DNA from 3 places in the Xanthobacter sp. SG618 genome. Region 3 is predicted to be linked to each of the others. Evidence: predicted binding sites of a transcription regulator. Region 3 holds the regulator's gene; each other region holds the start of a gene.
What was found. Region 3 encodes LexA, which represses DNA repair genes until DNA is damaged. Its sites were predicted from a motif close to TGTTCNNNNTGTGTTCNG; they were not measured.
Positions count from the first base shown of each region.

Region 1: a site for LexA is predicted at 3,762-3,779, ahead of parE (DNA topoisomerase IV subunit B). Genes of this name have one in related genera too.
Region 2: a site for LexA is predicted at 3,318-3,335, ahead of FHT36_RS18585 (PA0069 family radical SAM protein). Genes of this name have one in related genera too.

Region 1 covers NZ_JABBHL010000008.1:248,359-258,344, forward strand. The annotation lists gene FHT36_RS20535 (ParA family protein) at 1-719, shown strand, start outside; gene FHT36_RS20540 (hypothetical protein) at 712-1,188, shown strand; gene FHT36_RS20545 (YoaK family protein) at 1,204-1,893, opposite strand; gene recJ (single-stranded-DNA-specific exonuclease RecJ) at 1,904-3,703, opposite strand; gene parE (DNA topoisomerase IV subunit B) at 3,893-5,947, shown strand; gene FHT36_RS20560 (hypothetical protein) at 6,037-6,366, shown strand; gene FHT36_RS20565 (LysR family transcriptional regulator) at 6,405-7,301, opposite strand; gene FHT36_RS20570 (aldo/keto reductase) at 7,409-8,422, shown strand; gene FHT36_RS20575 (MFS transporter) at 8,442-9,611, opposite strand; gene FHT36_RS20580 (DEAD/DEAH box helicase) at 9,954-9,986, shown strand, end outside.
Region 2 covers NZ_JABBHL010000007.1:126,529-136,514, reverse strand. The annotation lists gene FHT36_RS18600 (lipid kinase) at 1-64, opposite strand, end outside; gene FHT36_RS18595 (TetR/AcrR family transcriptional regulator) at 721-1,434, shown strand; gene FHT36_RS18590 (VOC family protein) at 1,437-1,886, opposite strand; gene FHT36_RS18585 (PA0069 family radical SAM protein) at 1,897-3,042, opposite strand; gene FHT36_RS18580 (aa3-type cytochrome c oxidase subunit IV) at 3,464-3,616, shown strand; gene FHT36_RS18575 (Re/Si-specific NAD(P)(+) transhydrogenase subunit alpha) at 3,653-4,816, shown strand; gene FHT36_RS18570 (proton-translocating transhydrogenase family protein) at 4,816-5,271, shown strand; gene FHT36_RS18565 (NAD(P)(+) transhydrogenase (Re/Si-specific) subunit beta) at 5,282-6,688, shown strand; gene FHT36_RS18560 (exopolysaccharide biosynthesis polyprenyl glycosylphosphotransferase) at 6,901-8,316, shown strand; gene FHT36_RS18555 (glycoside hydrolase family 18 protein) at 8,250-9,299, shown strand; gene FHT36_RS18550 (HAD-IIIA family hydrolase) at 9,342-9,860, opposite strand.
Region 3 covers NZ_JABBHL010000001.1:133,418-143,403, forward strand. The annotation lists gene FHT36_RS24260 (ComEC/Rec2 family competence protein) at 1-1,621, shown strand, start outside; gene lexA (transcriptional repressor LexA) at 1,755-2,465, opposite strand; gene glp (gephyrin-like molybdotransferase Glp) at 2,622-3,836, opposite strand; gene moaC (cyclic pyranopterin monophosphate synthase MoaC) at 3,892-4,380, opposite strand; gene FHT36_RS00680 (DUF2147 domain-containing protein) at 4,500-4,934, opposite strand; gene trpC (indole-3-glycerol phosphate synthase TrpC) at 5,039-5,830, opposite strand; gene trpD (anthranilate phosphoribosyltransferase) at 5,827-6,861, opposite strand; gene FHT36_RS00695 (aminodeoxychorismate/anthranilate synthase component II) at 6,884-7,501, opposite strand; gene trpE (anthranilate synthase component I) at 7,774-9,285, opposite strand; gene FHT36_RS00705 (peptidylprolyl isomerase) at 9,298-9,986, opposite strand, start outside.

The sequences.
Region 1 (9,986 bases), on a different contig from region 3:
ACCGCCGCCAGTCCGTGACGTCCTTCCTCGCCGACCGGTTGCTCTATGGCGACCGCACCTCCATCGCCCAGTACATCACGCCGAGCATCTGCCATGTGATGAAGGCGGGCGAGGAACTGGCCATCGACATGGTGGTGGCGAGCCCCCGCCTGCGCCTGCTGGAGCGCGAGATCGTGCTGCGGCTGGCGGAGAAGAATTACGGCCTGCGCTCGCTGGAGGGCCAGTCGCTGAAGGTGCTGGACGAGGCGCTCGCATACCTGCGCGCGCACTATGACGTGGTGCTGTTCGACTGCGCGCCCGGCATCTCCGCCTTCACCGAGGTGGCCATCCGCCTCGCCGACATGGTGATCGTGCCCACCATTCCCGACTATCTCTCCACCCTCGGCTTCGACGCCTTCCGCGCCTCGGTGTGGGAGAACGCCCATGTGACGCGCTCCACCCTGCCCCAGCCCCGGCGCCGGCCGCTGGTGCTGGCGAGCCGGGTGCACGCGCAGAAGATCCAGCATCGCGACACCCTCATCAGCCTCCGGGACGAGGCGGACGAAGCCGATGCGGTCTATGAGATGTTCGACACGGAGGTCCGCAACCTCGCCGCCATCGAGCGGGCCATGGACCCGGAAAACTTTCCCTACGCGCCCTCCTTCGAGCAGAAATGGTACAACGCGGTGGATTCGGTGCGCGACTTGGTGAACGAGACGCGGAGGCGGCTCCATGGCTGAGACTTCGGATTTCTTCGCTCTGCTCGCGGCCATCGGCGGCAAGGCCGGCCTGTTCCCGGCCGGCGGCAATCTCGCGCGCAAGGCGGTGAACGAGATCGTCCGCGCCCAACTGGTGGCGGAGGGCACGGACCTCGAAGCTTTGCGCGCCATCCGCGCTTTGCTCGGCCCCGCCGCCTTCGCCGAGGCGCTGGACGGCGTGCCCGCCCCCAAGACCAAGACGCTGCTGACCCGCGTCGATCCCCACGCCCCGGCCCACGCCCAGCCCGGCGACCGGGTGAAGGCGCTCCTCGGCCTCGCCGATGCCAGCCGCGCCCCGGCCGCTGCTGCCGCGAAGCCCGCGAAGAAGGCCTCTTCCCGCAAGGCCCCTGCGGTGGCGCCCGCCGAACCCGCGCCCCTCGATGGGAAGCCCGCGCCGCGCAAGCGCAAGATCACCGGGCGGACGGCGCTTCGGGTGTCGGAAGAGCGGTAATCCGGCGCAGCGGGATCAGGCCTTGTCCTTCTTCGGCGCCGGGTCCGGCCCGAGCGTGAAGATCTCCGCCACCGCCACGAAGGTGGGCACGAACAGGCACCACATGCCCACCGCGCGATAGAGCAAGGCGGCGGAGAGGCAGCCGCCGATGAAGGCGGCGAGGTTCGCGCTCATGCGCCCGAGGCGGGCGCGGGTGGCGGGGATGTTGGTGCCCTCCAGCGGCCGCCAGAGATTGGCGATGTCCACCAGCAGCTGCGTGAAGGTGCCCGTCATCATGGTGGAGGGCGGTGAATCGGTGAGGTGGGTGCGGTGGAGCGCGTTCTGCAACGCCATGGCCGCCACCAGCGTCATGCCCATCATCACCGCGGCGGGGGCGTCGTGGTCGTAGAAGGGGCCGGACTGCACCGCCACCAGCGCCGCATGGGCGAGCAGCACGAGCTTTGCCGCCATCAGCACGCGGAAATCGTCCCGCCCGCGCCGGGCGAGGAACAGGCTCAGTTCCCGCGCGCACAGCACCACCACGGCAAACACCGGCAGCGCCGCCACCTTCGCCAGCGAGGGCGTATCGCCATGGGCCAGCGAGGCGGCGATGGTAACGAAATTGCCGGTCACATGGGCCGCGAACAGTCCGCCGAGCGCGACGAAGCCCGCCGCATCCACGAAGCCGGCATTGAAGCAGAGGAGGACGGCGAGCAGGACCTTCACGGCACAAACCTCATCCGGCCTCGGCCACGTCGCGGATGCGCAGCGCCACCCGCGTCTCGCCCTGCCAGGTGTCGATGTCGAGGCATCCGGCCACATGCAGATTGCGCCCGCGCGCGGCCAGCAGCGCCCGGCCCAGCGGCTCCTCGGCGCAGCGGAAGGCGGTGGCCTTCAGCGTCGTGCCGTCCGGCGAGGTGATGCGGGCGCGCACATGGCCGGCGCCGAAGCTCTCCACATAGCTGATGCGGTGGCCGGGGAAGGCGAACACCGGCTCGGGATTGCCGGCGCCGAACGGGCCGGCGCGGGAGACCGTCTCCACGAGGTCCACCGTGGCCCCCCGGGCGGTCAGTGCGCCGTCGATGGAAAGGGTGCCCTCGGCGCGGGCGCGTTCCACATCCGGCGCGAGGCGCTGCTCCAGCTCCGCGCGCAGCGCGCCAAGCTGGCGGCGCTCCACCGTGAGGCCGGCCGCCATGGCGTGTCCGCCACCCTTCACCAATAGCCCGCTCTCCACCGCCCCGCGCACCGCGCGGCCGATGTCCACGCCGGGAATGGAGCGGCCGGAGCCGGTGCCGGTCTCGCCATTGAAGGCGATGGCAAATGCCGGGCGCTGGAAGCGCTCCTTCAGCCGCGCGGCGACGAGGCCGACGACGCCGGGGTGCCACCCCTCGCCGCTCACCACCACCACCGCGCCCTCCTCCGAGATGCCGAGCGCCGCATGCGCTTCGGCCTCGGCGGCGGCGAGGATGGCGCGCTCCACCTCCTGCCGCTCGGCGTTGAGGCGGTCCAGCTCGGCGGCGATGCCGCGCGCCTCGGCGGGGTCCTGCGTCAGCAGCAGGCGCGCGCCCAGCGTCGCCTCGCCGATGCGCCCGCCGGCATTGATGCGCGGGCCGATGAGGAAGCCGAGATGGAAGGGCCGCGGCGGCCCGTCGAGCCGCGCCGCGTCCATCAGCGCCGTGAGGCCGATGCGGGTGCGGCGGCGCATGGCGATGAGCCCCTTGGCCACGAAGGCGCGGTTGAGGCCGATCAGCGGCACCACGTCCGCCACCGTGGCCAGCGCCACGATGTCGAGGGCGTCCAGCAGGTCGGGCGCCGGGCGTTCGGCATTGAAATGCCCGCTCTGGCGCAGCGCCCGCACGAGGCCCACCGCGACGACGAAGGCGAGCCCCGCCGCGCAGACATGACCGAGGCCGGAGAGGTCGTCCTCCCGGTTCGGGTTCACGATGGCGGTGGCGGGCGGCAACGTCTCGCCGGCCTGGTGATGGTCGATGACCACCACGTCCATGCCGAGCCGCCGCGCGGCCGCCAGCGGTTCCAGGGAGGTCGTGCCGCAATCCACCGTCACCAGCAGGGTCACGCCCCGCGCGGCGAGCTGCTCGATGGCCGGCACGTTGGGGCCGTAGCCCTCGAAGATGCGATCCGGGATGTGGAAGAACGGGTCGAGCCCGCCGGCCTGGAGCACGCCCACCATGAGGGCGGTGGAGCAGGCGCCGTCCACGTCATAGTCGCCGAACACCGCCACCTGCTCGCCGGTGGTGACCGCGCGGGCGAGCCGAGCCACGGCGGCGGGCATGTCGGTGAGCGTGTCGGGATCGGGCAGAAGGGTGCGGATGGAGGGGTCGAGATAACGCTCCACCTCGTCCAGCCCGACGTTGCGGGCGGCGAGCACGCGGGCCAGAAGCTCGCTGATGCCGAAGCGCTGGGCCATGGCCAGCGCCGTCTGCCCGCCACGCACATCCAGCCGTTCCCGCCAGGTGCGGCCGGTGGCGGAGCGGGCGACGTCGAGGAAGAGGCGATTCGGGACGGCGATGTTCACGCGCGCATGAAGCCAGAGGAGAGGCGCGGCGTCGAGCGCGGGCCGGGCATGGCTCAATTGTTGCCATTCTGTTCCCCTCGCCCGCCGGCTCTGTCACACTGGGGAAAGCAGGGGCCGCGGCGCCGTCCCGATTCGCGCCGGCCCTGCCGTTCTGCTATCTGGCGCCCAAACCTCCGACCTCAGAGTCCCATGTCCGACAGCGATAATTCCGACGATCTCTTCGCCGCCCGCCCGCGCGGTGCCAGCAAGTCGCCTGCGAAGGAAAGTGCGCGCGGCAAGGCTGCCGTCGTGCCCGCCATGGCCGGCGACTACACCGCCGCCCATATCGAGGTGCTGGAAGGGCTAGAGCCGGTTCGGCGCCGGCCGGGCATGTATATCGGCGGCACTGATTCCAAGGCGCTGCATCACCTCTTCGCCGAGGTAGTCGACAATTCCATGGACGAGGCCGTGGCCGGCCACGCCACCTTCATCGAGGTGCAACTCGGCGCCGACGGCTACCTCACCGTCTCCGACAATGGCCGCGGCATCCCGGTGGAGGAGCACCCGAAGTTTCCCGGCAAGTCGGCGCTCGAGGTCATCATGACCACGCTGCATGCCGGCGGTAAGTTCGACAGCAAGGTCTACGAGACCTCCGGCGGCCTGCACGGCGTCGGTGTCTCGGTGGTGAACGCCCTCTCCGACGACCTGGAGGTGGAGGTCGCGCGCAACCAGACCCTCTATCGCCAGAGCTTCTCCAAGGGCATGCCGCAGGGTCCGCTCAAGGAAGTCGGCCGCATCACCAACCGCCGCGGCACCCGCGTGCGCTTCCATCCCGATCCGGAAATCTTCGGCGAGGGCGCCCATTTCGAGCCGGCCCGCGTGTTCCGCATGGCCCGCTCCAAGGCCTATCTGTTCGGCGGCGTGGAAATCCGCTGGTCGTGCGACCCCGAGTTGCTGAAGGCCGGCGAGAACATCCCGGAGAAGACGGTCTTCCGCTTCCCCGGCGGCCTCAAGGACTATCTGGCGGCGGACCTCGAAGGCAACACGCTGGTCCATCCGGACATCTTCGCCGGCCGCATCCAGAAGACCGGCGGCCACGGCTCGGTGGAATGGGCGGTGGCGTGGGTGGCGGATGCCGATGGCAGCATCTCGTCCTACTGCAACACCATCCCGACGCCCGATGGCGGCACCCATGAGAACGGCCTGCGCACCGTGCTGCTCAAGGGCCTGAAGGACCATGCGGAGCGCTCCGGCCAGGGCAAGCGCGGCGCCATCATCACCGGCGACGACGTCATCACAGGCTGCGCCGCCATGCTCTCCGTGTTCGTGCGCGAGCCGGAATTCCAGGGCCAGACCAAGGACCGCCTCGCCACCGCCGAGGCCGCCCGCATCGTCGAGCAGGCGCTGCGCGACCCGTTCGACCACTGGCTCGCCGCCAATCCGGTGCAGGCCTCGCGCCTGCTCGACCATGTGATCGACCGCGCCGAGGAGCGGCTGCGCCGCAAGCAGGAGAAGGAGGTCTCCCGCAAGACCGCCGTGCGCAAGCTGCGCCTGCCCGGCAAGCTGGCCGACTGCTCCAACACCGAGGCGGCCGGCTCGGAAATCTTCATCGTCGAGGGCGACTCGGCCGGCGGCTCGGCCAAGCAGGCGCGGGACCGCAAGACGCAGGCGGTGCTGCCCCTGCGCGGCAAGATCCTCAACGTCGCCAACGCCACCCGCGACAAGCTCGCCGCCAACCAGCAGCTCGCCGATCTCGGCCAGGCGCTGGGCTGCGGCACTCTCGCCCACTATCGCGAGGCCGACCTTCGCTACGAGAAGGTCATCATCATGACCGACGCCGACGTGGACGGGGCGCACATCGCCTCCCTCCTCGTCACCTATTTCTTCCGCCAGATGCCCAAGCTGATCGAGGAGGGCCACCTCTTCCTCGCCGTGCCGCCGCTCTACCGCATCACGCAGGGCGCCAAGACCCTCTATGCGCGGGACGACGCCCACCGCGAGCGGCTGCTGAAGAAGGAATTTTCGGCCAAGGGCAAGGTGGATGTGGGCCGCTTCAAGGGCCTCGGCGAGATGATGCCGGCGCAGCTCAAGGAAACCACCATGGACCCGAAGACGCGCACCCTGCAGCGCGTCTCCGTGGAGGATGCCGAGCGCGCCGCCACCGTGGATCTCGTGGAACGGCTCATGGGCAACAAGCCGGAAGCCCGCTTCGCCTTCATCTCCGAGCGCGCCGCCTTCGCCGGCGAGGAGATGCTGGACATCTGAGCCGGCGCGGGGGCGCGGGCTGTGATCGGGGGACTTAACGCCGCTGTCGCGGCGCCTGAGGGGGGAAGATCATGGGGGATGAAACGAAAGTGACACGCGCGAGGCGCGGCGTGCGGCTCGCCATGGCGGCGGGCCTCGCTGCGGCGACGCTGCTGCCGGGGGCGGCGCGGGCGCAGTCGTTCGGCAATGACGAGCAGTCCTGCGTTTATTACGGCTACTGGGCGGTCTCCGTCATCTATCTGGCGGCGAGCCAGGGCTGCGACTGGAAGCGCGCCAACGAATGGATCGACCCCATGCGCCACGCCAAATGGTGCATGGGCCAGTCGGCGCAATCCATGTCCAAGGCGCCGCAGGTCCACCGCAACGGCGTCACCGCCCGCTGCGCCAAGCAGGGCGCCTCGGTGAAGATCAATATCTGACCCGTGCTGCCCGCCTCACGCCGGGGCGGGCTGCGCGTTCACGCACTCTCGGCCTTCACGAAATCCACGAAGGCCCGCAGCGGCGCCGGCATCAGCCGGCGGCTGGGGAAATAGAGGCGGGGGCCGGGAAAATCCTGCTCCCAGTCCTCCAGCACCCGCACCAGCCGCCCGGCCGCGATGGAGGGCGTCAGCAGCCCCTCGAAGCTGTAGATGAGGCCTAGCCCCGCCTCGGCGGCGGCCACCTCCAGGTCGATGCTGGAGGCGATGATCGGCCCCTCCGGTCGCACCTTCACGATCTCCCCGTCCTTCTCGAATTCCCACACCGGCATGTGACCGCTGGCGAAGCGGTGGCGGACAGCGGCATGCCTCAGCACATCGTCGGGATGCTCCGGCCGGCCGTGCCGCGCCAGATAGGCGGGTGCGGCGGCGGTGGCGAAGCGCTGCACGCGTGGGCCGATGGGCACGGCGATCATGTCCCGCTCCAGCCGCTCGTCATAGCGGATGCCGGCATCGAAGCCGCCGGCCACCACGTCGATGAAGGCATCGTCCGCCGACACCTCCAGCACGATGCCGGGATGGCGCGCGAGGAAGGCGGTGGCGATGGGCGGCAGGATGAACCGCGCCACAGCGCTGGGCACGCTGAGCCGCAAGGTGCCGGTGGGGCTGTCGCGGAAGGCGTTCACCGCATCGAGCGCGCCTTCCACTTCCGCCAGCACCGGCGCGAGGCGCTCCATGAGCCGTTCGCCCGCCTCGGTGGGGGTGACGCTGCGGGTGGTGCGGTTGAGCAGGCGCACGCCCATGCGCGCCTCCAGCCGCCGCACCGCCGTGCTCAGGGCAGAGGGCGACACCCCGCGCGCCACCGCCGCCCCGCGAAAGCCGCGGGCGCGCGCCACCGCCATGAAGGCATCGAGATCGGAGAGGCTGGCACCGGTCATTGTGCAAAATATTGCACAGGGCTTGCCAAACTCACAGGATTATCGAACAACCGATTGCGAGGCATGCTCCGGCCATCAAACACGCCATCCGGCCACGGAGCATGAAGATGACCGCCCTCGCCCCCTCCCCCCGCCACCTCGGCACCACCGGCCCCGAGGTCTTCCCCCTCGGCCTCGGCTGCATGGGCATGTCCGATCTCTACGGCCCCGCCGACCGCACGGAGAGCATCGCCACTCTCCACGCCGCGCTCGATGCCGGCGTGACGCTGCTCGACACCGGCGATTTCTACGGCATGGGCCACAACGAGTTGCTCATCGCCGAGGCGCTGAAGGGCCGGCCGCGCGAGAACGTGGTGCTGAGCGTGAAGTTCGGCGCGCTGCGCGATCCCGCCGGCAACTGGATCGGCTTCGACGGGCGCCCGCAGGCGGTGAAGACGGCGCTGGCCTACACGCTGAAGCGCCTCGGGGTGGATTACATCGACATCTACCGCCCGGCCCGCCTCGATCCCGTCGTGCCCATCGAGGAGACGGTGGGCGCCATCGCCGACATGGTTCAGGCTGGCTATGTCCGCCATGTCGGCCTCTCCGAGGTCGGCGCCGAGACCATCCGGCGGGCGGCGGCGGTGCATCCCGTCAGCGATCTCCAGATCGAATATTCGCTGATCTCCCGCGGCATCGAGGACGGCATCCTCCAGGTCTGCCGGGACCTCGGCATCGGCATCACTGCCTATGGGGTGCTCTCGCGCGGCCTCATCAGCGGCCACTACCAGGCCTCCGGCGCCGCCTCGGACTTCCGCGCCCACAGCCCGCGCTTCCAGGGCGAGAACGTCGCCGAGAATTTGAAGCTGGTGGAGGCGCTCCGGCAGGTGGCGCAGGCGCGCGGGGCCTCGGTGGCGCAGGTGGCCATCGCCTGGGTGGCGGCGCAAGGCACGGACATCGTGCCCCTCGTCGGCGCCCGCCGCCGCGACCGGCTCGCCGAGGCGCTGGGATCGCTGGACGTGACGCTCGATGCCGCGGCGCTGGCCGCCATTGAGGCCGCCATCCCCAAGGGGGCGGCGAAGGGCGCGCGCTATGCCGCCGCGCAGATGGCGATGCTCGACAGCGAGCGCACCGGCGCCTGACGTTAGGTCCCCCGAGTCCCTAGAACGTCTCCGGAGGCGAGACATGGCCCCGCCGCGGCTGGAGTAGGCCGGCGGGGCCGGCCAACACCAGCATGCCCACGCCGGCGGCGATGAACATGGCCGCGACGCCGGCAAGGCCCGCCCCCTGCGTCAGCCCGAGCGCGCCCACCGCCTGACCGATGAAGAAGGCGGAGGCGAACAGCGCCAGCGCCGATCCGCGTGCCTCCGGAGCCAGTTCCGTGGCGAGGATCTGCAGCACGTTATGGATCATGTAGAAGGCGAAGCCCGCCCCGGCGAAGATCGCCGCCATGAGCACCAGCCCATGGGCGCGGGTGGCGAGAATGAGCAGCACGCCCACCCCCGCCGCGCCCCAGCGCACCATGCCGCTAAGCCCGAGATAGCGCACCAGCAGTGGCACGGCGAAGGTGTAGACGGCGCCGCCGACGGCGAAGGCCGCGAGGGCGATGCCCGCCTCCTTGGCATCGCCGATGCCCTGATGGACCATCAGCGGCGCCACCAGCGGGAACACGCCGAAACTCAGCGCCCCCTCGATGGCCACCACCCCATAGACCTTGATGGACAGGGGATTGCGCAGAACCAGCGCGTAGCGGGCTAGGGAGGCCGCAAACGACAGCGGCTGGCGCTCGCCCTCCTCCGTGAGGCCGAAGGTGGTGGCGAGCGCGGCGAGGGCGGCGACGCCGAAGGCGCACCAGAACACCTCGCGCCACCCCGCCATCTCCGCGATGAAGCCGGCCAGCGCCGAGCCGGAGAGCTGGCCCAGCACCAGCGCCAGCAGCACCCGGCTGAGCGCCAGCGGCCGCTGATCGAACGGCACCCGGTCGCCCACCGTCGCCAGCACCACGGGAATGATGCCGCCGGCGAAGGCGCCGCAGAAGACGCGGGAGGCGAGCAACATCTCGTGGCTGGTGGCGGTGGCCGAGACCACGAGGCCGATGGAGAGCATGGCGAGGTTCACGCGGATGAGCCGCACCTTGCCCACCGCATCGCCGATGGGGCCGAACACCAGCTGCATCAGCGCATAGGGAAAGGTGAAGGCGCTGGCGAGCATCGCCACCTGCTGCAACGTCACCTGCAGCTCGCTCGCCAGGATGTTCAGCATGGGATCGACGACGCGCATGGAGAACGCGCTCGCGAACGCCGCAAGACCGAGGACCAGGAGGAAGGGCATGGGATCCGGAAGGACGCCGACAGGGACGCCATCCGTGCGGCGTCGGCCGGGACGGGTCAACCCGACGAGGCCGCATGGGTGCAGTGCACACTCATTCGTGACGCGCATGGCGCGTGCCCGCAAAGCGTGCATTTGCGCGCGAGCGCCCGCGGATTGGCGCTTTTCACGCGCCGAATCGGAGAGACCGGCCGGAAAACATTGACACGGCGCATCATTTTCTTATGTTGCTATGCGTCGTCCGAGATATGTCGAATCCAAGCGCGCCGACCGACGACCACTCGTCTGACCCCGTACGGCACGGGACGTTCGATCAGCGGCGCGCCGCCGCATCCAAAAGATGCAATGTCATTTTCCGAGCTCGGCCTGAGCGATAAG
Region 2 (9,986 bases), on a different contig from region 3:
CGCGGGCGCGCGGATTGACCATGAACAGCGCACGCCGCCGGCTCTGGGGGCCTTGTGCGGTCATGCTGAAACAGGTCTCGACGAAGCGGGGGGAACCATGGGGCCTCTGGATGGAGCGCGGATATCACGCCTGATCCGACATCACGCAGAAGACCTGCGCCAGAGGGGCCCGGACCGGTGAGCGAGGAAATAGGGGCTTTAGCCCGCTCACCAAAGGGGATGTGGCGGAATGTCGCGGGTTGGCCGCTTCGGCTCGGGCGGAAGGGCAGACCAGTGGGACATTCGGGGGGAGGGGGCCGATGGAAACAGAGGGAGGAGAGCGGGGGCGTTGCTCTCCTCCCTCTCGCATCAGTCAGGACCAGGGTTGCGGCACCGGGTCATGACCGAACCGATCGGCGGGATAGGAAGGGAGGAGAGCGGGGGCGTTGCTCTCCTCCCTCGGTTCGTTCAGCGCACGGGTTGCGGTTCCGAGCGATGACCGAACGGTTTGGTTCGATGAATATTGACATAGCGCACCGCTTTCGGTCATGCAAGAACGAACTGAACGGTTCGGTCAGAAAATTGTGTGCGACCCCTCCCCAAGGGAAGGGGGCCATCGCGGTGGGCGGCGTGTGTCATCGTTGCCATGGCCGCGGCTGAAGGCGCCGGAAAGTCGTTAACGTGCTTGCGCAGAGCCGGCGCGATCGCAGAGAACGAGGACAAGAGGAAGAGACCCGCAGGATGACGGACAGGGAAGGCGAGATCGCACTCAAGCCGCGGCACGCGGCGGGCCGCGAGGATTGTGGCCTCGGCGATGCGCACGAAACCGGTTCCGGCGCAGGCCAGGACCCGGAGAAGCGCAGCCAGATTCTCGCCGGGGCGCGTCAGGTGTTCTTCGACCGCGGCTTCGACGCCGCCAGCATGGGAGACATCGCCCGCGCGGCCGGGGTCTCCAAGGGCACGCTCTACGTCTATTTCGAGAACAAGGAAGACCTGTTCGCGGAACTCGTCTCCAGCGAGTGCGGTGAAACTGCCGAGCGCATGTTCGTGGTGGACCCGGACGAAGCGGATCTCGAGGCGGCGCTGACCAAGATCGGCCGGTCTTTCATCACCGCCATCCTGCGGCCGAGCAGTATTGCCTTGCTCAGAACCGTCATCTCCATTTCCGGCAAGTTCCCGGACGTGGGTCGCCGCTTCTTCGAGGCGGGCCCGTGCGAGGGCATTTCCCGCCTGTCGGTGTTCCTGAAGGCCAAGGTGGAGCAGGGGCTGCTCGACATCGAGGACGTAGACCAGGCGGCCAGCCAGTTCCTCACCCTCTGCAAGGATGGCGTGACCATTCCGGTGCTCGTCGGCGCGCCGGATGCGCCGGACCCGGCGGTGGTGGAGAAATCGGTGCGCGGCGCCGTCCGTGTGTTCCTGCGCGCCTATGGCAGCGACCGCCGCACCGCGCCCTGATCTCACGCGCCCGGCAGCACCAGCCGGCCCTCTGTATCGAACGGGAAGAAGGGATTGTGGGCGACCTCCCACAGATGCCCGTCGGGGTCGGCGAAATAGCCGCTCGTTCCGCCCCAGAACACCTTCTGCGCCGGCTTCACCACGCGCCCGCCCGCCGCTTCCGCCCGCGCGATCAGGGCCGCGGCCTCTTCCGGCGATCCCACATTGCAGGCGAGCGTGATGCCGGCGAAGGGCTGCGGCGGGGTATCGGCCAGCGTCGCATCCTCGGCGAGGCGCGCCCGTGGAAAAAGGCTCACCACCACATTGCCCGCATGGAAGAAGGCGACGTTGCCGGCTTCGCCTTCTCCCGCCTTGCTCTCGACGAGACCCAGCGCCCGATAGAAGGCGGCCGCGCGCGGCAGGTCGGACACGCCGAGCGTGACGAGGTGGAGCCTGAGATCGGGTGCGCTCATGTGGGGTTCCTCAAGCGAACAGGTCGAGCTGCTCGCCCGCCTGCTTGGGGTGACGGAAATGCTCGGTGGTCAGCTTCAGCCCGCGGCCGGCGAGGCCGAGGCGCCGGGCGGCGATCTCGAACCTGCGGCCCACCGTCCAGGCATAGGGCCCCTCACCCCGCCCCCTGCGGCCGAAGGTGGAGTCGTAATCCTTGCCCCCATGCATCTGGCGGATGAGGTTGAGGACATGGCGGGCCTTGTCAGGGAAATTGGCCACGAGCCATTCGCGGAACAGGTCGGCGATCTCCAGCGGCAGGCGCAGCATCACATAGCCGGCCTCGGATGCCCCTGCGGCCTTGGCGGCATCGAGGATGCGCTCGATCTCCATGTCGTTCAGCGCCGGGATCAGCGGCGCGGTGAGGACCGCCGTGGGAATGCCGGCTTCGGCGAGGCGGCGTATGGTGCCGAGGCGCACATGCGGGCTGGCGGCGCGCGGCTCCATGGTGCGGGACAGGTGCGGATCGAGCGTCGTCATGGAGATGGCGACCTTGGCGAGGCCCTTTTCCGCCATCGGCCCGAGGATGTCGATGTCGCGCACCACCAAAGCCGACTTGGTGACGATGCCCACCGGGTGGCCGAAGTCCGCCAGCACCTCGAGGATGCGCCGGGTCAGCTCGTAGCGCCGCTCGATGGGCTGGTAGGGATCGGTATTGGTCCCCATGGCGATGACGCGCGGCTTGTAGGAGGGGTGCGACAGCTCCCGCGCCAGAAGCTCCGGCGCGTCCGGCTTCACGAACAGCTTGGTCTCGAAGTCGAGTCCGGCGGAGAGCCCCTGATAGGCGTGGGTGGGCCGGGCAAAGCAATAGATGCAGCCGTGCTCGCAGCCTCGATAGGCGTTGATGGAGCGGTCGAAGGCGATGTCGGGTGACTGGTTGCGGGTGATGATGGTGCGCGCCCGCTCCTCCGTCACCTCGGTGCGGAAGGGCGGCAGGTCTTCCAGCGTCTGCCAGCCGTCGTCGAACAGCACGCGGGCGGCAGGCTCGAAGCGCCCGGCGGCGTTGGAGACCGCGCCACGGCCGCGCCGGCGTTCCGCCTCGACGCCGGTCCCGGCCTCAGCGTCCAGCGCCGGCGGCAGGGCAGGGGGTGGCGCCCGGCGCTCCTCGGCGAGCCGGCCCATGATCCGCTCGCTCCGGGTCTTCACCGGCGGCGAAGCGATGCGGGCGTCGCCTGAAGCAGCCTTGGGGGCCGCCTTTGGCTGCACTGCCTTGGGCTGTGCCGCCTTGGCGGGAGCAGCCTTGGCGGGCGCGGATTTGGGCGATACCGTCCTAGAGCTGGCCTTCAGGGCGGGAGTGATCGGCGCGGCAATTGGTCCCCCCGGAACGGGCGGGGCGGCTGCGCGCGGGCCGTGGGAATCGGATGCGGGGCTCATGCTCAAAAAGCTAGCATCGAAGACGGAACATAACAAGAACATCCGGGGCGCCGCGGATAGCCGGCGGTTCACACCGTTCAATCTGGCATACTGTACACCAGAAGGCAGTTGCCAGACATTCCCATCTCCGGTAAAGGCCTCAGAAGACGCTTAGGAGCAGGGGGATAAGATGGCTGAACACGCCACGATCGAATACGCCACGGCAGACGGAAACGATTATCCCGAGCACGAGCGCACCTACGCCATGTTCACTGCCCTCGCCAAGTGGGGCACCATCGGCGTTGCTGCCATCCTCGTCCTGATGTGGATTTTCCTCCTCTGAACGGCTGAGCGGCCGGAGCACCGGAGACTTCAAGAAATGAAAATCGCTGTTCCCGCCGAGATCGATCTCGGCGAGCCGAGGGTTGGCGCGACCCCGGATACGGTGAAGCGTCTGGTCGCACTTGGCGCATCCGTGGCCGTGGAGAGCGGCGCGGGCGTGAAGTCCGGCATTCTCGATTCAGACTTCGTGGCGGCAGGTGCCACCATCGCCCCGTCGGCGTGGGATGCGCTGAACGGCGCGGAAGTCGTACTGAAGGTTCGCCGGCCGACGGAAGCCGAACTTTCGTCGTACAAGCCCGGCGCGCTCGTCCTCGCCATCATGGATCCCTACGGCAATGACGCGGCGCTCGCCGCCATGGCCAATGCCGGGATCGCCTCCTTCGCCATGGAGCTGATGCCCCGCATCACCCGTGCGCAGGTGATGGACGTGCTCTCCTCGCAGGCGAACCTCGCCGGCTATCGCGCGGTGATCGACGCGGCCGCCGAGTTCAACCGCGCCCTGCCGCAGATGATGACCGCCGCCGGCACCGTTCCCGCCGCGCGCGTCTTCGTCATGGGCGCCGGCGTCGCGGGCCTGCAGGCCATCGCGACCGCCCGCCGCCTCGGCGCCATCGTGACCGCCACCGACGTCCGTCCCGCCGCCAAGGAACAGGTCGCCTCGCTGGGCGCCAAGTTCGTCGCGGTGGAGGACGAGGAGTTCAAGCAGGCCGAGACCGCGGCCGGCTACGCCAAGCCCATGTCGGCGGAGTACCAGGCCAAGCAGGCCGCGCTCGTCGCCGAGCACATCAAGAAGCAGGACATCGTCATCACCACCGCCCTCATCCCGGGCCGGCCTGCGCCGCGCCTCGTGACGGCGGAGATGGTGGCCTCCATGAAGCCGGGCTCCGTGCTGATCGACCTCGCGGTCGAGCGCGGCGGCAACGTCGCCGGCGCGGTGGCGGGGCAGGTGGTCGAGGTGAACGGCGTGAAGATCGTCGGCCACCTCAACGTGCCGGGCCGCATCGCCGCCTCGGCCTCGCCGCTCTACGCCAAGAACCTGTTCAACTTCTTCGAGACGATGGTGGACAAGGCGTCGAAGGCGCTGGCCGTCAAGTGGGACGACGAGCTGGTGAAGGCCACGCTCCTCACCCGTGACGGTGCCGTCGTGCATCCGAACTTCGCACCCAAGAATCCCGCAGCGACCAGCGAGGGAGCGGCCTGATGAATCCCGCCACAGCCCAGTCCGCGGCGGACGCCGCAGTTCAAGCCCGCACCTCCGCCGAGATCGCGCGGCAGGCAGCGGAAGCCGCCCAGCTCTATGCCGACCAGGCGGCCTCCGCCCTCGGCGCGGCCGCCCACGCGGCGACCGGCGGGGCGATCGACCCCTTCGTGTTCCGCCTCTCTATCTTCGTGCTCGCGGTGTTCGTGGGCTACTACGTGGTGTGGTCGGTGACCCCGGCGCTGCACACCCCGCTGATGAGCGTGACCAACGCCATCTCGTCGGTGATCGTGGTGGGCGCGCTGCTCGCCGTCGGCGTGACCACGGTGGGCGATTCCAGCCACGCCTGGGGCGCGCGCATCTTCGGTTTCGTCGCGCTCATCTTCGCCTCGGTGAACATCTTCGGCGGGTTCATGGTGACCAGCCGAATGCTCGCCATGTACTCCAAGAAGAAGTGAGGCGAGGCACATGACCGCGAACCTCGCCGCCCTGCTCTATCTGGTTGCAGGCATCCTCTTCGTGCTGGCCCTTCGGGGCCTCTCCCATCCCACCACCTCGCGGCAGGGCAACCTGTTCGGCATGGTGGGCATGGGCATCGCCATCCTCACCACGCTCGCCCTCTCCCCGCCGTCCGACGGGATCGGCTGGGTGCTGGTGCTCGCCGGCATCGGCATCGGCGGTGGCGTCGGTGCGGTGGTGGCCAAGCGCATCGCCATGACGGCAATGCCGCAGCTGGTCGCCGCCTTCCACTCGCTCGTCGGCCTTGCCGCCGTGCTGGTGGCTGCGGCCGCGCTCTATGCGCCGCGCGCCTTCGGCATCGGCGATCCCGGCCACCTGCACGGGGCGAGCCTCGTGGAGATGTCGCTGGGCGTGGCCATCGGTGCGATCACCTTCACCGGCTCGATCATCGCCTTCGCCAAGCTCAACGGCAACATGAGCGGCAAGCCGATCATGCTGCCGGCGCGTCACCTCATCAATGGCGGCCTCGCCCTGCTGCTGCTGATCCTCATCGTCGCGTTCGTGCTGACCGGCTCGATCACGCTGTTCTGGATCATCACGCTGCTGTCGCTGATCCTCGGCGGCCTGCTTATCATCCCCATCGGCGGCGCGGACATGCCCGTCGTGGTGTCGATGCTGAACTCCTACTCGGGTTGGGCGGCGGCCGGCATCGGCTTCACCCTGGGCAACACCGCGCTCATCATCACGGGTGCGCTGGTGGGCTCCTCGGGCGCCATCCTGTCCTACATCATGTGCAAGGGCATGAACCGGTCCTTCATCTCGGTCATCCTCGGCGGCTTCGGCGGTGACGCCGCGGCGGCCGGTGCGGCCGGCCATGCGGAAGCCCGCCCGGTGAAGCAGGGTTCGGCTGATGACGCCGCCTACATCATGAAGAACGCCGAGAAGGTCATCATCGTGCCCGGCTACGGCATGGCGGTGGCCCAGGCCCAGCACGCGCTCCGCGAGATGGCGGATCTGCTCAAGGAGGAGGGCGTCGAGGTCAAGTACGCCATCCACCCGGTGGCGGGCCGCATGCCGGGCCACATGAACGTGCTGCTCGCCGAGGCCCAGGTGCCCTACGACGAGGTGTTCGAGCTCGAGGACATCAACTCCGAGTTCGCCCAGGCGGACGTGGCCTTCGTGATCGGCGCCAACGACGTGACCAACCCGGCAGCCAAGACCGACCCGCAGTCGCCCATCTACGGCATGCCTATCCTCGATGTGGAGAAGGCCAAGACCGTTCTCTTCATCAAGCGCGGCATGTCTGCGGGCTATGCCGGTGTCGAGAACGAGCTGTTCTTCAAGGACAACACCATGATGCTCTTCGGCGACGCCAAGAAGGTCACCGAGGACGTGGTGAAGGCCTTCGGGCACTGAAGACACCTTCATTCTGAACGAGATCGAAGCCGCCGGATCGCAAGGTCCGGCGGCTTTTTCGTTGCAGCACCCGAGGGTGGCGCTCAAGACGACGCCCAATTGTTCCAAAGCGCCACAATTTGCTCCATATCCTTGACTGCCCACCACTTCTTAACCAGAAGCACATACCGTGGAACTTGGGATTCGACGGCGGCTGCGGGGATCGGGGGACGATGACACGGTGGACCCACGGACTGGTCAATCGGCTTGTCCTGTCGTGCGACGTCGTCATGGCGGCGCTCGGTGCGATCATTGCGCATCTGCGCTGGGATTTCCTGTCCTGGAGCCAGCTCGCCATACTCTGGGCATTCGGCATCTTCACCTATGTGCAGGTGCTGCAGATCGGCCGCGGCTACCGGGTCGAGCACTATGTGCGCCCGCTGCGGCAGATCGGCCATATCGGCGTAGGCGTGGTGCCCGCGGGCGCGGTCATCGCCATCTGCTATTACGCGCTGATCCCGATCGGCCAGACCAACCTCTGGGCGCTGCTCGGCTGGGGTGTCGTCACCACCCTCATGCTCATCTTCGGCCGCCTCGTGATTGTGCGCATCGGCATGTCGCTGGTGCAGACCCACGAGGTCCTGCGCCGCAACGTGGTGGCCATCGGCGATCTCGGCCGCGCCCGTGATCTGGTTCGGCGCTATGAGGAAGAGGAAGGCGATACCGGCCTCCTGAGCTTCGTCGCCCTGTTCGACGACAGCCACGAGGACGGCGGGCCCCTGCCGCCGCCGGGTCCCGACGGACTGCCCGTGCTTGGCGGCATGAAGGACCTTCTGGAATATGTGAAGCACAACCCCGTGGACATCGTGGTTGTCGCCAAGAGCTGGAACGACCCGGCCGCCATCAGCGCCATCGCCAACCAGATGTACCAGATCGCCGCCGACGTCATCGTCGAGCTGGATCCGGACCGCTTCACGCTCAACTACGCCAACCTCACCCGCATCGCCGGCGAGCCGGCCCTTCAGGTGCAGCAGCAGCCGCTGAAGGGCTCCCTCGGTCTCCTGAAGGGGGTGGAGGATTATGTGGTGGCCTCCATCGGCCTCCTGCTCACGGCGCCAATCCTCATCGGCGCGGCCATTGCCATCAAGCTGGATTCCCCGGGGCCCATCCTGTTCCGCCAGCCCCGCGTCGGCCTGAACAACCGCGTGTTCCAGTGCTACAAGCTGCGCACCATGCGGGTCGATCCCACCGACGACGGCTCCAAGGGCACGAGCAAGAACGACCCGCGCATCACCAAGGTCGGCAACTTCCTGCGCTCCACCTCCATCGACGAACTGCCGCAGCTCATCAATGTGCTGCGCGGCGAGATGAGCGTCGTCGGCCCCCGCCCCCATGTGCCGAACATGAAGGTGGCGACCAACGTCCGTTACGAGGCCATCAGCCAGTATGTGGCGCGCTACCGCATGAAGCCGGGCATCACCGGCTGGGCGCAGATCAACGGCATGCGCGGGGGCATCAACACCCTGGAGAAGGCCGAGCGCGGCGTCGAGCTCGACCTCTTCTACATCGAGCACTGGTCCATATGGTTCGACATCAGAATCATGCTGCTCACTGTCACCAAGGGCATGGCCGGTCCTTCGGTGTTCTGATCGCGGGGCTGCTTCTGGCAGCCCTCGCGCTCGTCCCCGTCGCGCCCGCCGCTGCGGCAGAGGGACGACCCTTCCTCGCCTATCTCGCCTCCTGGGCGGATCGGGACACGCCCGATCCCGCCGCGACCCTCCTGGCAAGGACGCCGGGCTACGTCACGCACATAGCCCTCGGCTTCGTGAAGCCCGATCTCGTCTATCCCGGCAATCTCGATCTTTCCGGCACTGGCTTCGCCTTTCCCTATCCGGGCCCGGTGCTCAAGGCGGCCGTCGCCGAGCTGAAGCGCCGCCAGCCCGCCATGAAGGTGCTGGTGGCCGTGGGGGGCTGGGGCTATTTCGGCTGGCACGCCCGTGATTTCGCGGCGCTGGCGCGGCTCGTCGCCGACCTCGGCGCAGATGGGGTCGACCTTGACTACGAGACCTCCAACGGCGGATGCATCCGCACGCCGGAAGGCCGTATCGCCTGCGCGGAGGACGCCCAGTCCATTGCCGTCCTGAAAGACCTGCGGGCCGCGCTGCCGCGCCCTTATGTCATCAGTCTGGCGGGCTGGAACGTGGGAGCCTATGGCGAGGGGCGATTCGAGCGGTCGGAGCCGCGCTTCGGGTCGTATGTCGGCCTCATGCGGGCGATGCTGAAATCCGATGCGGCCGCCAATCTCGACCTTGTTTCGGTGATGGCCTACGACGGCGGGCCCACCTTCCAGCCGGAGGAAGCGTTCCGGGCCTATCGCAGTCTGTGGAGCGGCCCGCTGGCGCTGGGCATCCCGGTCATGCCCTCCGAGTTCGGCGACCCCCGCTTCACCCTGGAGCGCACCGCGCGGCTGCTGACCGGCGTGCTCGCGGACCCGCGCGCGGGCGCCATGCTCTACGCCATCGGCCTGGTTCCGCCCGGTCCACCGGGGCCGGACAACCCCGACTATCGCAGCCTTGCCCTCGCCATCTGCGTCACGCTCGAGCTGGCGAACTGCACCGCGCCGGTGCCTTGAATCTCCGCCGGCGCGGCCGGCCTGCGTCAGCGTCGCGCGCGATCACGGGACAAGGCCGCGGGCGAAATCGTGGAGATTGCCGTTCGTGAACAGGTGCCCGGCAATGCCGGCCGCGGTGGCGGCCTCGATGTCGGTCTGGCTGTCGCCGATGAGCAGGCTGGCGGCGCGGTCGACGGGCCAATGCTCCATGAGGTCGAGGATCATGCCCGGCTCGGGCTTGCGCCAGGGATGGGCGGCCCGATAGCGCTCCACGACGGCTTCCGGATGATAAGGGCAGTAGCGCCAGTCATCGATCCGCGCGCCGACCTGAGCCAGTTCGTCGATCATCCAGCGCTGCAGGGTCTCGATTTCCGCCTCGCCATAATAACCGCGGGCAACGCCCGACTGGTTGGACACCAGGAAGACCAGCCAGCCGCGGTCGTTGAAGTGCCGCACCGCCTCGCGCGCTCCGGGAATCCAGAAGAAGTCCTCGGGCCGATGCACGTAACCGCTGTTTTCGTTGAGGACGCCATCGCGGTCGAAGAAGACGGCAGGCCGGGGAGCCTGGTTCGGGATCTCCATGCATTCTCCTTGCTGACCGCTTCAACGGCAACCGCACGCGGCATTGGTCCGCGGGGATCAGCCTCTCGTGCGGGCTGACGCGCTGCTCAAGTTATTGTACCAAACTGCAAGGGCGCCTGTCGTGCC
Region 3 (9,986 bases):
TGATTTCGGCCGCGCGCCCTGGTTCCAGGGCATCGGCACCATCGGCTACGGGCTCGGCCGGCCCAAGGCGGCGGCGCCGCGCGACCCGCCTCTATCCGTGCGCCTCGCCATGGCGCTGGACGGGGTGCGCCAGAGCCTCTCCGACCGCATCCGCGCCTCGCTCTCCGGCGTGCCGGCGGAGGTGGCGGTGGCGCTGGTGGCGGGCGACCGCTCGGGCATTCCCCATGCGGTGGAGGAGAGCATGCGCGTCTCCGGCCTCTCGCACATCCTCTCCATCTCCGGCCTGCACATGGCGCTGGTGGCCGGCACCCTGTTCGCGCTGGCGCGCGGGCTGCTGGCACTGGTGCCGGGGCTTGCTTTGTCGTGGCCGATCAAGTCCAGCGCGGCGCTCATCGCTCTCGCCGGCAGCGCCTTCTATCTGGTGCTGTCGGGCAATGACGTGCCCGCCCAGCGCTCCTTCGTGATGACGGGGCTGGTGCTGGCCGGCGTGCTGGTGGGGCGGCCGTCCTTGTCGCTACGGTCGGTGGGCGTGGCGGCCGTGGTGGTGCTGTCGCTGACGCCGGAGGCGGCGCTGGATCCGGGCACGCAGATGTCGTTCGCCGCCACCCTCGCCCTCGTCGCCGCCTATGAGCGGCTCCAACCCCTGCGGGCGATCCCGCGGCCGGATGGAATCGCCGGGGCGGTGGTCTCATGGGTGGCAGTGCTGGTGGCGGGCACGGCGCTCACCTCGCTGGTGGCGGGCCTCGCGACGGCGCCTTACGGCATCTTCCATTTCCAGCGGGTGGCACCCTACGGGCTGCTCGCCAACCTCGCCGCCATGCCGGCGGTCTCCTTCCTGGTGATGCCGGCGGGGCTCGCGGGCGTGCTGCTGATGCCGTTCGGCTGGGATCATCTCGCCTGGCCGGTGATGGGGCGGGGCATCGAGATCATGACGGCGGTGTCCGACTGGGTGGGCACGCTGCCGGGCGCCGACATCCGCGCCGCCTTCATCGGCGCCGGAACGTTGCTGTGGCTCTCCCTCGCGCTACTCGCCCTCTGCCTGCTGCGCGGCGTGCTCACCCTGGTGGCGCTGGTGCCCCTCGGCCTCGCCGCATTGGTGGCCGGAGCGCCGCTGAAACCGGACCTCCTCATCGCACCCGATGCGCAGACTGTGGCGGTGCGCATGCCGGACGGCCGGCTCTCCGTGCTCGGCGCCTCCGGCCAGAAGCTGGTGGTGGAGCAATGGCTGACGCGGGAGGGCGACCGCCGCACGGCCGGGGCGAAGGACCTCGCCGCCGCCTTCACCTGCGACCCGCTCGGCTGCACGGCGCCGCTGCCCGGCGGCGGCACCATCGCCGTGTCCCGGCGCGCGGAGGGATTGGAGGCGGATTGCCTCAACGCCCGCATGGTCGTCACCCGCGATGCCCCGCCCCGTGCCTGCCCCGCCGAGGTGCTGACGCCGGAAAAACTCGCGCGGACGGGGACGCTCGCCTTCACCCTGCGCGATGGAGCCCTCGTGGCCGAGCGAAGCCGCAGCCCCTCGGTCTCCCGGCCATGGATGGCACCGCTGCCGCCGGACCTCGCGCCGGAGCGGGGCGTGGTCGATGCGGGCGACCCGCAGACCGATGCCACGGCCCCGTGACCATCCCAAACCGGCGGCGCCGGCAAACGTCGGGGTGAGGGGCAACGCCTTCAAAAAAGCGCAGGCGCCCGTTGAGCGTGGACCACCGCGCCCCTCACCCCGTTCCGGATCTCCCGCAGGAGAAATCTAAGGATCAGTACCGGCGCATGAGGCCGATGAGGCGGCCCTGGATGCGCACGCGGTCAGGACCGAAAATGCGGGTTTCATAGGCCGGGTTGGCGGCCTCGAGCGCTATGGAGGCGCCCTTCTTGCGCAGGCGCTTGAGGGTCGCTTCCTCGTCATCCACCAGCGCCACGATGATGTCGCCGGTGTCTGCGGAATCGCATTTGCGGATCAGCACCGTATCGCCGTCGAGGATGCCGGCCTCGATCATGCTGTCGCCGCGCACTTCAAGGGCGAAGTGCTCGCCGGAGCCCAGCATCTCGGGCGGGATGTTCAGCGTGTGGCTGCGGCTCTGGATGGCGGAGATGGGCGTGCCGGCGGCGATGCGGCCCATGACCGGCACCGAGACCACCTGGCCCGCCTCGTCGTCCTCCGCCACGGGGCGGACCTTGCCGAGGCTGCCCTCGATGACCGAGGGCGAGAAGCCGCGCCCTGCGGACCGGGCGGAGGCGAGGCCGGGTGCCACGCTGTCGGGCAGGCGAACCACTTCCAGCGCACGGGCGCGATTGGGCAGGCGGCGGATGAAGCCGCGCTCTTCCAGAGCGGTGATGAGACGGTGGATGCCGGACTTGGAGCGCAGGTCCAGCGCCTCTTTCATCTCGTCGAAGGACGGGGGAACGCCGGTTTCCTTGAGCCGCTCATGGATGAAGCGCAGAAGGTCATATTGCTTCCGAGTGAGCATTCCCTGGCCCCGTTCCTTGCACGCACCGCCACGGAACAGGCGCTCTGCCGGTCCCGATTCAAGGCGCATCCAGCCCGGTGCGCCGCGAAACAAATCATGAACAGTCTTTATCTGTTCCTTTTGTGTTCCGCAAGTGGTGAAGGCTCCGTTAAGCGCTCAATCCTCGAAGGGAATAATCTCGCAGGGGTCTCCGACGCGGCCCGCCGGGGCGAAGGGAGGCCGCACCAGCAGGCAATCGGCGGCGGAGAGAATGCTCAGCATGGCGCTGTCCTGCGAGGCGCAGGGGATGGCGTGGATCGAGCCATCCGGCCGGCGTTCGAGTGTGGCGCGCATGAAGTCCCGCCGCACGTCATTGGGCGGCAGATCCGCCGCGAGGCGCGCCGGCACGGGCACGGGGCCGGGGCGGGAATCACCCTGAAGCGCGCGGATCAGGGGGACGAGGTAGATCATCCCGCAGACGTGGGAGGAGACAGGATTGCCCGGCAGCCCCAGCACCCGCACATCGCCGCGATGGCCGAACATCAGCGGCTTGCCGGGCCTGAGCGCGATCTTGTGGACCGAGAGATCGACCCCCTCCGCCTTCAGCGCCGGGGCCATCAGGTCATGATCGCCCACGGAGGCGCCACCGGAGGAGACGACGAGGTCGAACTCGCCGGAGAGCGCCCGCGCCACCACGGCGCGGATGGCGGCGAGGTCGTCCTTGATGAGGCCGAGGTCGGTCACATCGGCACCGGCGCGGCGGGCGAGTTCCGCGAGGCCGAAGGCGTTGGAGACGACGATCTCGCTGTCATTGCCGGTGCCCTGGCCCGGCAGCACCAGCTCGTCGCCGGTCTGCAGCAGGGCGACGCGCGGGCGGCGCGCGACCGGTACCGTCGCATGGTCCATGGCGGCGGCCAGCATGATGTCGCGGCCGGTCAGGCGCCGGCCGGCCAGGAGGCCGGGCGTGCTTTCGGAAAAATCGCAGCCGCGCTTGCGCACGTTGCGGAGCGCGGCGGTCGGGGCCGTGGTGGTGATGGTGTCGCCCTCGCGGGAGACGTTTTCCTGAATCACCACCGTGTCGGCGCCCTCAGGCACAACGGCGCCGGTGAAGATGCGCACGGCCTGCCCGGCGCCCACCGTGCCCGGATAGGGCCGGCCGGCGGCGGATTCGCCGATGACGGCGAGGCGGGCCGGCGTCTCGGCAATGTCGGCGCCGCGCACGGCGTAGCCATCCATGGCCGACATGTCGGCGGGCGGCTGGGTGCGGCGGGCCGCCAGATCGCGCGCCAGCACGCGGCCGGCCGCCGCCTGCACCGGCACCTCCTCCACACCGAGCGCGGTGACGCCGGAGGTGATGAGCGAGGTGGCCTCTTCGACGGTCATGAGCGCCATGGCGCGGCTCCCTCACTCTGCATGATCGCAGGTCTGGTCATGGTGGCGGGCCGGCTCAGGCCGCGCCGGCGTCGGCGCGGAAATGGCCGCTGCGGCCGCCGGATTTCTCCAGGAGCCGGATGCCCTCGATCCGCATGCCGCGGTCCGCGGCCTTGGCCATGTCGTAGATGGTGAGGCAGGCGACGGAGACGGCGGTGAGCGCCTCCATCTCGACGCCGGTCTGGCCCGTCACCTTGGCGCGGGCGGTGACATGAAGGCCGGGCAGAGCGGGGTCTGGGGAAACCTCCACCTCCACCTTGGTCAGCATCAGCGGATGGCAGAGGGGGATCAGCTCATGGGTACGCTTGGCGGCCATGATGCCGGCGATGCGCGCCACCCCCAGCACGTCGCCCTTCTTGGCGTTGCCGGAGAGGATGAGATCCAGCGTCGCCTGCGCCATCGCCACCCGGCCCTCGGCCAGCGCCTCGCGGGTGGTCGCGTCCTTGTCGGATACGTCCACCATGCGGGCGGCGCCCTGTTCGTCGAGATGGGTGAGGCTGGCCATGGCCGTCGCGGTCTTCCCGGAATCGATGTGCGGTCAGGAAGATGGCGTCCGCGGCGGCGCCTGTCCACCGCGGCAGAGACATGGCGTCGGAAAGGCTGTGTTGCCGGCGTCGATGGCGCTCAGCGCAGGCGGGTCCACACCTGCGTCTTGCAGAGCGGAACCACCACGCAGCCGCGCAGCTTCAGCGTGTTGTCACCGTCCATGGTGATGGTGCCGGAATAGGTCTTGCCGTCCTCGGCATTGTAGATGCTGCCGCCGGTCCATTCCTGCGGCCCGCCGGAGAAGCCGGTGAGGATGGTGAGACCCTTCAGCGCCCGGCTACGCAGGCCGGCGTTGGAATTGTTCACGTCCTTCAGCGCCGGATCGGCCTTCAGCCCTTCCGAGGAGACGAGGCGGCCGCACAGGCCATTGCCGCACTTGGAGATTTCCACCTGCCCGCTGCGGGTGGGGGTCAGCCACAGGCCGGTCGGGTCGGCGGCGAAAGCGGGGGTCACCAGGGTCGAGGTGGCAAGAAGGCCGGCGGCGGCAAGCGCAGCGGTGAGCGTGGTTCTCATGAAGCTTTTCCTCCCGTGAGGCACCGGCGATGCAGCAGCCGGTGCTGCGGCCTCTTGTCGGGCCGCCTCACGTATTAAGGCGTAACTTCACGTATACGGCAAGTCTATGTGGCGAGGAGCTGGCACGTGGCGGAAGCGACATCTTCCTGCCGCATCAGGCTCTCGCCCACGAGGATGGTGCCGATGCCCACCTGGGCCAGCCGGGCCACGTCCTGCGGGGTGAAGATGCCGCTCTCGCCGATGACGATGCGGTCCTTCGGCACGCGGGGCGCGAGGCGCTCGGAGGTCTCCAGCGTGGTCTCGAAGGTGCGCAAATTGCGGTTGTTGATGCCAATGAGCCGGCAGGGCAGGGTCAGCGCGCGGTCCAGCTCGGCGTCATCGTGCACTTCCACGATGGCGTCCATGCCGTACGCTGCCGCCGCATCCGCGAGGTCGCGGGCGAGGGCGTCGTCCACCCCGGCCATGATGATGAGGATGCAGTCCGCCCCCCAGGCGCGGGCCTCCGCCACCTGATAGGTGTCGTACATGAAATCCTTGCGCAGCACGGGCAGGCTCACCGCCGTGCGGGCGGCCTTCAGATAATCAGGCGCGCCCTGGAAGGAGGGTGTGTCCGTGAGCACCGAGAGGCAGGTGGCGCCGCCGCGCTGATAGGCGCGGGCGAGCGACGGCGGATCGAAGTCCGCGCGGATCAGGCCCTTGGAGGGGCTCGCCTTCTTGATCTCGGCGATCAGCGCCGTGCGGCCTTCCGAGAGGCTGTGCTCGATGGCCCCGGCGAAGGGGCGCACGCGGGGCGCGCAGCGGGCGGCGGCCTCGATCTCCGCCAGCGGCCGGGCCTTCTTGGCGGCGGCGATTTCCTCGCGCTTGTAGGCCTCGATCTTAGTAAGAATGTCGCTCATTGCGCGGCCTCCGGGGCGAGTGAGGCGGAGAGGGTGACGAGGCGTTCGAGCCGCGCGCGGGCGGAGCCCGTGTCGAGGCTGGTCTGCGCCATGCCGACACCGGCCGAGAGGTCCTTCGCCCGTCCGGCCACCACGAGGGCCGCGGCGGCGTTCAGCACCGCCACGTCGCGATAGGCGCCGGGGGCGCCGTCCAGCACGGCGCGCAGGGCGGCGGCATTGTGGACGGCATCGCCCCCCTTCAGCGCCTCGGCCGGGGCGCGGGCGAGGCCCACATCCTCCGGATTGAGGGTGAAGGTGTGGATGCGGCCGTCATCCAGCACGGCGATGTCGGTGCCGCCGGAGATGGTGATCTCGTCGAGCCCGTCCGAGCCGTGGACCACGAACGCCTTCTCCGAGCCCAGCGCCTTCAGCACCTCGGCCAGCGGCACGATCCAGGATTTCGCGAACACGCCCACCATCTGCCGCTTCACGCCGGCCGGATTGGAGAGCGGGCCGAGCAGGTTGAAGATGGTGCGCGTGCCCATTTCCACCCGCGTCGGGCCCACATGCTTCATGGCCGGGTGGTGGGAGGGGGCGAACATGAAACCGATGCCGGCCTCGCCGATGCAGCGGGAGATGCCGGCCGGATCGAGATCCAGCCGCACGCCCAGCGCGGAGAGCACGTCCGCCGCGCCGGATTTCGAGGAGAGCGCCCGGTTGCCGTGCTTCGCCACCGGCACGCCCGCGCCGGCCACGATGAAGCTGGCGCAGGTGGAGATGTTGTAGGAGCCGGAGGCGTCGCCTCCCGTGCCCACCACGTCCACCGCCTCGTCCGGGGCTTCCACGGTGAGCATCTTGGAGCGCATGACGGAGACCGCGCCGGCGATCTCCTCCACCGTCTCGCCGCGCACGCGCAGGCCCATGAGCAGCGCGCCCATCTGGGAGGGCGTCGCCTCGCCGGACATCATGCGGTCGAACACGAAGGCGGCTTCCTCACGGCTGAGGCTTGCGCCGGTGGCCACCTTGCCGAGCAGGGGTTTGAACTGGTCCATGGTGTGTTCTCGGCCCCCGTCCTCAGTCCTTGGCCTTCTCAGCATTGAAGGCGGCGGCGATCTCGAGGAAGTTGCGGATCAGCGCGTGCCCGTTCTCCGAGGCGATGCTCTCGGGATGGAACTGCACGCCGTGAATGGGCAGGCTCTTGTGGGCAAGGCCCATGATGAGGCCGTCGGCGGTGTGGGCCGTCACCTCCAGCTCATCGGGCAGGGTGTCCCGCTCGACGATCAGCGAATGATAGCGCGTCGCCTGGAAGGAATGGTTGAGCCCGCGGAAGACGCTTTTGCCCTCGTGCAGGATCTCGCTCATCTTGCCGTGCATGGGGGAGGGCGCGCGCACCACGTCGCCGCCGAACACCTGCCCGATGGACTGGTGCCCGAGGCACACGCCGAAGATCGGCACCTTGTCCCCCGCCTTGGCGATGAGATCGAGGCAGATGCCCGCCTCGTTGGGCGTGCAGGGGCCGGGGGACAGCACGATGGCGTCCGGCTTCTCGGCCAGCACGTCCTCCACGCTCACAGTGTCGTTGCGGTGGACGGTGACGGTAGCGCCGAGCTCGCCCAGGTAATGGACGAGGTTGTAGGTGAAGCTGTCGTAATTATCGATCAGCGTGACCTTCGGGGACTGGGTGGCGGACATCTGGAACTCCGGCCCCGCGCCGCTTAAGCGGGAATGGCGGGTGTTAAGGCGATGGATGACGGGCGGTCAATGGTGATGGGCAGGGAGCTCGCGTAGCTCCCCTCTCCCCTTGCGGAAGAGGGGGCGGGGGGTGAGGGGGCGGCTCAGCCATCCCGGCCCTCGTGCAAGCGGCGCGAACCCCTCACCCCGGCCCTCTCCCGCAAGGGGAGAGGGAGTCAGGGCTGTTCCCGCTTCACCATCGCTCGCGACGTGTCATCCCCATCTCCATCCCCTCACTGCCCCTTCCCGGCGCGGGCGGCGAAGCGCACGGCTTCCTCGCCGGCGCGGAACAGGGCCTTGGCCTTGTTCACGCACTCCTGGTGCTCGCTCTCGGGCACCGAGTCGTAGACGATGCCGGCGCCGGCCTGGACGAACATGCGCCCGTCCTTCACCACCGCCGTGCGCAGCACGATGCAGGTATCCATCTCGCCATTGGCGCCGAAATAGCCGATGGCGCCGGCATAGATGCCGCGCTTGTCCTTCTCCAGCTCGTCGATGATCTCCATGGCCCGCACCTTGGGCGCGCCGGAGACCGTGCCGGCGGGAAAGCCGGCCGCCAGCGCGTCCACCGCGTCGAAGCGCCGGTCGATGGCGCCTTCCACGTTGGAGACGATGTGCATGACCTGGCTGTAGCGCTCGATGAAGAACGAGTCCGTCACCTTCACCGTGCCCACCCGCGAGACTCTGCCGGCGTCGTTGCGGCCGAGGTCGAGCAGCATCAAATGCTCGGCGCGCTCCTTGGGATCGGCGAGCAGTTCGGCCGCCAGCGCCTCGTCCTCGGCATGGGTGGCGCCGCGCTTGCGGGTGCCGGCGATGGGGCGGATCGTCACCTTCCCGTCCCGCACCCGCACCAGGATCTCCGGCGAGGAGCACACCACCGAGAAGCCGTCGAAGTTCAGGTAAACGAGGAACGGCGCCGGGTTCACCCGCCGCAATGCCCGGTAGAGGGCGAAGGGTGGCAAGGTGAACGGGCTCTCGAAGCGCTGGGACAGCACCACCTGGAAAATGTCGCCGGCGCGGATGTAATCCTTCGCCTTCTCCACCATGGCGCAGAATTCCTCCGCGCCGGTGTTGGAGGACTGCGAGACCTCGCCGTGGAACGGCTCCGGCGCGGGGTGGGCGATGGCGCGGTCGAGGTCCGCCACCACCTGGTCGAGGCGGATGATCGCCGCTTCCCACGCGGCGCGGGGCGAGACGCCCTCCTTCGCCCGCACGGGGGTGACTGCGGTCAGCTCATCCTTCACCGCATCGAACACCACCATCACGGTGGGGCGGATGAGCAGCGCCTCGGGCACGCCGATGGGATCGGGCTTGGCCGGGCCGAGCTTTTCCATCTGCCGGACCATGTCGTAGCCGAGATAGCCGAACACGCCGGCAGCCATGGGCGGGGCGCCCTCCGGCAGCTCGATGGCAGATTCGGCCAGAAGGGCGCGCAGCGCGGTCAGCGGCGGCTCGGCGCAGCGCACGAAGGCGCTCTTGTCGGCGTCCGGCGTCCGGTTGATCTCGGCGAGATCGCCGGAGGCGCGGAAGATGAGATCGGGCTTCATCCCGATCATGGAATAGCGCCCGCGCGCCTGCCCGCCCTCGACGGATTCGAGCAGGAAGGCGTTGGGCTGGTCGCCGGCGAGCTTGAGGAAGGCCGAAACCGGCGTTTCCAGATCGGCGACGAGGGTGGTCGAGACCACCTGCGCCTCGCCCCGCAGATAGCGCGAGGCGAAGAGGTCGAAGTCGGTGGGTGCGTTCACGGGCGCCGGCCTTCAGTTTGCCGGGTTGCTGCCGACCGCCTGGGCGAACAGGCGCTCGTTGATCTTCACGCCCAGCTCCTTCTGGATGGCCGCGAGATATTGCACCAGCACGTCGTTCTCCAGCTGGCGCGACAGCTCCTGCGTGACGCGGCTGGTGTCCGGCGGCATCTGCTGGGGAATCTCCACCTTCGTCACCTGGAACACGATGCGGTCCGGCTCGGGCGTGCCGAGGGCGATGCCGAAGCCGCCTTCCTTCACGTCGAACACGGATGTGACGCTCTCGGCGCTGAACGGGCCTTCGGCGCGGCCGCGGTGCAGGCCCTCGGCGATCTGGAGCGGAATGTCGGCCTCGGCGGAGACCTGGGCGAGGGGCGTGCCGGCCTTCGCCTTGTCCATCAGCTCCTTGGCCTTGGCTTCCACCGCCTTCTCGGTCTCCGCTTCTGTGTAGCGGGCGGTCACGGCGGCCTTGGCCTCCTCGAAGGTGCGGTCGCGGGCGGGGGTGATCGCGGCGGTCTCGTACCACACGAAGCCGCCGCCCTGGGGCAGTTGCACCGTGTCGGTCTCGACGCCCGGCTGGGCGGCGAAAGCGCCGGAGATCACGTCGGCCCCGCCGGGGACCTCGACGGAGGCCCCGGCGGGATCGCGGCCCGAGCGGTCCACGTCGAAGCTCGCGAGCTTGAGGCCCAGCTTCTGCGCGGTTT